2 regions of the Burkholderia mycopellens genome follow, and region 1 is predicted to be linked to the other one. Evidence: riboswitches for the same ligand, from Rfam matches in the RefSeq annotation. Region 1 holds a riboswitch; the other holds the start of a gene.
The links. Region 1 has a riboswitch for thiamine pyrophosphate ahead of thiC (phosphomethylpyrimidine synthase ThiC). Riboswitches for the same ligand answer to the same signal wherever they lie in the genome.
Positions count from the first base shown of each region.

Region 2: another riboswitch for thiamine pyrophosphate. It lies ahead of ACPTTC_RS01855 (FAD-dependent oxidoreductase); the one in region 1 lies ahead of thiC (phosphomethylpyrimidine synthase ThiC).

Region 1 is NZ_OZ183802.1:1,352,153-1,355,313, forward strand. Features, by position in the region: gene thiC (phosphomethylpyrimidine synthase ThiC) at 92-2,023, opposite strand; TPP riboswitch at 2,148-2,264, opposite strand; gene ACPTTC_RS06345 (pentapeptide MXKDX repeat protein) at 2,532-2,807, shown strand; gene ACPTTC_RS06350 (cytochrome b/b6 domain-containing protein) at 2,895-3,161, shown strand, end outside.
Region 2 is NZ_OZ183802.1:391,187-394,347, forward strand. Features, by position in the region: gene ACPTTC_RS01850 (ABC transporter ATP-binding protein/permease) at 1-346, opposite strand, end outside; TPP riboswitch at 615-738, shown strand; gene ACPTTC_RS01855 (FAD-dependent oxidoreductase) at 973-2,109, shown strand; gene thiS (sulfur carrier protein ThiS) at 2,142-2,339, shown strand; gene ACPTTC_RS01865 (thiazole synthase) at 2,378-3,161, shown strand, end outside.

The DNA.
Region 1 (3,161 bases):
AGGCACGCAACATGCGCAAAAAAGCCCGCTCGAAAGCGGGCTTCGTGCATGGCGAGGTGATCCGGCGGGGAGCGCCGGATCGCGCATGCGCTTACTGGCGGTGATAGATTTCGGCGCCGGTCTTGACGAACTCGACCGCCTTCACTTCCATCCCCTTCTTCAGCGCTTCGGATTCCGACACGCCCTGCTGCGCCGCGAATTCGCGCACGTCCTGCGTGATCTTCATCGAGCAGAAGTGCGGGCCGCACATCGAGCAGAAATGCGCGACCTTTGCGGAATCCTTCGGCAGCGTTTCGTCGTGGAACTCACGCGCCTTGTCCGGATCGAGACCGATGTTGAACTGGTCTTCCCAGCGGAACTCGAAGCGCGCCTTCGACAGCGCGTTGTCGCGCACCTGCGCGCCCGGGTGGCCCTTGGCCAGATCGGCCGCGTGCGCGGCGAGCTTGTACGTGATGATGCCTTCCTTCACGTCGTCCTTGTTCGGCAGGCCAAGGTGCTCCTTCGGCGTCACGTAGCACAGCATCGCGGTGCCGAACCAGCCGATCATCGCGGCGCCGATGCCGGACGTGATGTGGTCGTAGCCCGGTGCGATGTCGGTGGTCAGCGGCCCGAGCGTGTAGAACGGCGCTTCCTTGCACCAGTCGAGCTGGAGATCCATGTTCTCCTTGATCAACTGCATCGGCACGTGGCCGGGGCCTTCGATCATCACCTGCACGTCGTGCTTCCACGCGATCTGCGTGAGTTCGCCGAGCGTCTTCAACTCGCCGAGCTGCGCTTCGTCGTTCGCGTCGTAGATCGAGCCGGGGCGCAGGCCGTCACCGAGCGAGAAGCTCACGTCGTACGCCTTCATGATCTCGCAGATCTCTTCGAAGTGTTCGTACAGGAAGCTTTCCTTGTGATGCGCGAGGCACCACTTCGCCATGATCGAGCCGCCGCGCGACACGATGCCGGTCATCCGGTTCGCGGTGAGCGGCACGTACTGCAGGCGCACGCCCGCGTGGATCGTGAAATAGTCGACGCCTTGCTCGGCCTGTTCGATCAGCGTGTCGCGGAAGATTTCCCAGGTGAGGTCCTCGGCCTTGCCGTTGACCTTTTCCAGTGCCTGGTAGATCGGCACCGTGCCGATCGGCACCGGGCTGTTGCGGATGATCCACTCGCGCGTTTCGTGGATGTGCTTGCCGGTCGACAGGTCCATCACCGTGTCGCCGCCCCAGCGGATCGCCCACGTCATCTTGTCGACTTCCTCGCCGATCGACGACGTGACAGCCGAGTTGCCGATGTTCGCGTTGATCTTCACGAGGAAGTTACGGCCGATGATCATCGGCTCGGATTCCGGGTGGTTGATGTTCGCGGGGATGATCGCGCGGCCGCACGCCACTTCCGAGCGCACGAATTCCGGCGTGATCTCGGCCGGCGCGTTCGCGCCGAACGCCGCCGCGCCGAACGCCTGGCCCGGGTGCTGGCGGCCCATCATCGCGGCGAGCTTCGCGCCGTTCGGGGCGCTTGCCTTCAGGCTCTCGAGGTACTCGGCGCGGCGCTGGTTCTCGCGGATCGCGATGAATTCCATTTCCGGCGTGATGATGCCCTGGCGCGCATAGTGCATCTGCGTGACGTTCTTGCCGGCCCGTGCGCGGCGCGGGTTGCGGTGCAGGCCCGGGAAACGCAGGTCGGCGGTGGCCGGGTCGGCCGCGCGCTCGAGGCCGTACCGGCTCGACAGGCCGCCGAGCACTTCGGTGTCGCCGCGTGCCTCGATCCAGCCCTGGCGCAGCGCGGCGAGGCCCGCGCGGATGTCGATCTTCGCGTCCGGATCGGTGTAGGGGCCCGACGTGTCGTACACGTAGATCGGCGGATTCTTTTCGCCGCCGAAGCCGGTCGGCGTGTCGGCCTGCGTGATTTCACGCATCGGCACGCGGATGTCGGGCTGCGAGCCGGTTACATAAACCTTGCGGGAATTCGGCAGCGGGGCGACGGCCGCGGCATCGACGTGAGCGTCGGCGGACAGAAACTTCGGATTGGCGTTCATGCAATCTCCTGTGCGAGCGCCGGACAGGCGCTTCGGCGCTTGCCCGGAGCCCTTGAAGTATGTGGGGCTCGAGCTAAGCAGGAGACGAGGCTTGGTGAGGCGGCGGATTTCGTCAGAAGGATGGCGTTGAAATCCGTACGCTTCCCTGCGCTGGCATTATCCAGATCAGGTTCAAAGGGTATTTCTCACCCGCAATGCCGGTTGTTTGACCGGGCGCATTGCAGGACCCCCGCGTTAGCAGCGCACAAGATACACTGGCTTGGCGGCGGTTTCAACCGGGAGAGGATCGGCTAGCCCGGCGCGGCCGCAGCATGGCGGGCGTTGCGATGGCCCGTCGAAATGGCAGCGCGCGTCGCCGCCGCATGGCCCTGCGGCTCGGCCGGCAGTGGTGAAGCGGTGCAACATGACGCGCTTTCGCACAAACAAAAAAAATTTTCGCAGCGGCTGTCATTTCCCGCGACGTCGTCCGTCTATTCGGCTCCTTAAACCCATGTTGTGGAGAGATGTCATGAAAAAAGTACTGATTGCCGCTTGCGTCGCCGCTTTCGCCACGATCGCCACGGGCGCGTATGCCCAGAACGATGCGATGTCGCAGCCCGGCTCGTCGATGTCGAAGGACGCGATGGGCCACGACGCGATGGCCAAGGATGCAATGGGCCATGATGCGATGAAGAAGGACGGCATGAAGAAGCATGCGATGAAGAAAGACGCGATGAAGAAGGACGCGATGTCGCACGACGAGATGGGCAAGTCGTCGGGCGACAAGATGGCGCCGTCGAACTGACGGAGGCCGGCGCGGCGCGGCCGGCGCGTGCGTCGCACGGCGGCCGCCCGCATTGCGCTTCGTCGACCCATTCCGGGAGACTTCATCATGCAAACCGTTCCTGCCACCGGCCGCGCGGCCGCCACGCCGCCCGCGCGCCCGATCCATCCGCTGTGGGTGCGCGCGAGCCACTGGCTCAACGCGCTCGCGGCGATCCTGATGGTGCTGTCCGGCTGGCGCATCTACGACGCGTCGCCGATCTATCCGCCGTTCGTGTTTCCGCATGGCATCACGCTGGGCGGTTGGCTCGGCGGCGCGCTGCAATGGCATTTCGCGGCGATGTGGCTGCTGGTCGGCAACGGGCTGTTCTACCTC
Region 2 (3,161 bases), 960 kb from region 1:
GCCACTGGCGCCAGCGGAAGCCGAGCATCTGCCGCAGGTAGCGGCCGTACACGGCGAGGATGATGAACGCGAACGCGAGCGCGGAGAACTGCATCAGCAGGTTCGGGAAGTCGTGGACGTCCTTCGACTGCAGCGCGTTGTAGAACTCCGCGTTCCACTTGTTCAGCCGGACGTTGATCCAGACCACGCAGAGGTTGATCGCGATGATCGCGACCAGCAGGCCCCACGCGATTTTCCATTCGGACGATACCCAGTAGGGCTTGATGAGGCTCCATGCGGATACCGGGCGCTCGTCCTGCGGCGCGTCGGAGGCGGCGGAGCGGACGGGATCGATCGATTGGGTCATGTGCTTCCTGATGAGTAGCCGGCGCGCGGGCCGGGCGAAGCCGGGCGCGCGCCGCGATACGGCATGCCGGGACGCGGCGCCGACTGACGGCGGGCGTCCGGATGGTCGCCCGCGTGTCTTAAACGGCGCTTAAGGCCGGCGGTGACGCGGCAACCGGCCGCTCACGCGGCCGGCCTGCGGGCATTGTGCCAGAGCGGCGCGGCACGACGGCGAATTTGCCGCAAGGGGACAGTTTGCGGCGCTTTCCGCTTTTATGGTCTAATGGCCGACGACGAAACAGGGGTGCTTCGTGGCGTGGCCGGCAGATGTTCCGGGCAGCGCGATGAGGCTGAGAAAGACCCTTCGCACCCGATCCGGGTAATACCGGCGAGGGAAGTTTCTGATCCCGCCGGGTCGCGCTGGCTGCCATCCCACATGGTCAGCGCCCTTGTCCCGCCCGGCCGGCCTTTGCTGCCGGTTTCGTCCTTTTGGGTACGCGCCTTGCGCGTTACGGAAGGAATGATGACCGCACAATCTTCAGTCTTTTGCATGGTTCCCGGCCCGATGTCGCGTGCGTTCGCACGGGGCGGCGCGTGCACGTCGACGCTCGTCGCGCGTGCTCGCGCGGCTCGCGAGGAGCGTGTGCGATGAACGTCCAGGATTCCCGGCCCGATTTCGCGGTGCTCGGCGGCGGCCTCGTCGGCCGCCTGATCGCATGGCGGCTCGCGGGCGACGGTCATCGCGTCGCGCTCTACGAGCGCGGCGGCCCGGACGGCGAGCAGTCGGCCGCATGGGTCGCGGCCGCGATGCTCGCGCCGCTCGCGGAAGCCGCGAGCGCGGAACTGCTGATCACCGAGCTCGGCGCAGCTTCCCTCGCGCGCTGGCCGCAGTGGCTCGCGGAACTGCCCGAACCCGTCTTCTTCCAGCATCACGGCACGCTCGTCGTCTGGCATCACGCGGACCGCGCGGAGGCGCCGCTGTTCGAGCGGCGCGTGCGCGCGAACGCGCCTGCCGACCTGTTCGACAACGGTTTCGTGACGCTCGCCGGCGCGCAGGTCGATGCGGCCGAGCCGGTGCTCGCGGGCCGCTTCGCGCGCGGCCTGCTGCTGCCGAACGAAGGCCAGCTCGACAACCGCCAGGCGCTGCACGCGCTCGCGGCGGGCCTCGTCGAGCGTGGCGTCGACCTGCACTGGCACGTCACGATCGACGATGCGAACCTGCCCGCCGCGCATGTCACGATCGATTGCCGCGGGCTCGGCGCGAAACCCGCGCTGCCGGCGTTGCGCGGCATCCGCGGCGAAGTCGCGCGCGTGCGCGCGCCCGGCATCGGGCTTACCCGGCCCGTGCGGCTGCTGCATCCGCGCTACCCGCTGTACATCGCGCCGAAGCAGGACGATCTCTATGTGATTGGCGCGACCGAGGTGGAGGGCGAGGACATGTCGCCCGTCAGCGTGCGCTCCGCGCTTGAATTGCTGAGCGCGGCGTTCTCCGTGCATCCGGCGTTCGGCGAGGCGCGCATCCTCGAACTCAACGCGCAGTGCCGGCCGACGCTGCCCGATCATCGCCCGGCGGTGATCTGGGACGGCGCATCGACGCTCGCCGTCAACGGCCTGTACCGGCACGGCTTCATGATCGCGCCGGAAGTCGCGCACGCGGCGGTTGCGGTCGCCGAAGCCGCGCTCGGCGGCGCGTTCGGCGATGCCGATGCGTTCGCCGCGTGGCGCGACGCCGAGCGCTGGCCGACGCTCCTTCATCATCGCCACGACGCGCGCCAGCCGGCCTGACGCGCGCTGCCGACCGAATTCGACGAAGCCTCATGGATATCCAGATCAACCAACAGAACCTGACGTTGCCCGACGGCGCAACGGTGGCCGACGCGCTCGCCGCGTACGGCGCGCGTCCGCCGTATGCGGTCGCGCTGAACGGCAACTTCGTCGCGCGCACGCAGCACGCGGCGCGCGCACTCGCGGCGGGCGACAAGCTCGACGTCGTGCACCCGGTCGCGGGCGGCTGAGCGCCGCCGGTTCGTCCCCGCTCTTCCAGGAAAACGACATGACGTCCCCCACCTCCGCCGACGCGCTGACGCTGTACGGCGAAACCTTTGCAAGCCGCGTGCTGCTCGGCACGTCGCGCTACCCGTCGCTGCAGTCGCTGTCCGATTCGATCGCCGCGTCGCGCCCCGGGATGGTGACGGTCGCGCTGCGCCGCCAGATGACGGGCGGCACGGCCGAAGCCGGCTTCTTCGAGCTGCTCAAGCGCCACGCGGTGCCGCTGCTGCCGAACACGGCCGGCTGCCAGACCGTCGCCGAAGCCGTGACGACCGCTCATATGGCGCGCGAGGTCTTCGGCACCGACTGGATCAAGCTCGAACTGATCGGCGACGACTACACGCTGCAGCCGGATCCGGTCGGGCTGATCGAGGCGGCCGCGCAACTGGTGAAGGACGGTTTCAAGGTGTTGCCGTACTGCACCGAGGATCTCGTGATCGGCCGGCGCCTGCTCGATGTCGGCTGCGAGGCGCTGATGCCGTGGGGCGCGCCGATCGGCACGGGCAAGGGCGTCGTGAACCCGTACGGCTTGCGCGTGCTGCGCGAGCGGCTGCCCGACGTGCCGCTGATCGTCGACGCGGGGCTCGGCGTGCCGTCGCACGCGTGCCAGGTGATGGAGTGGGGTTTCGACGGCGTGTTGCTGAACACCGCCGTATCGCAGGCCACGCACCCGGAGATCATGGCGCGCGCGTTTGCGCAGGGCGTCGAGGCCGGCCGCGCCGCGTATCTCGCCGGGCCGATGGATGCGCGCGAGACCGCGCATGCGAGCACCCCGGTCGTCGGGATGC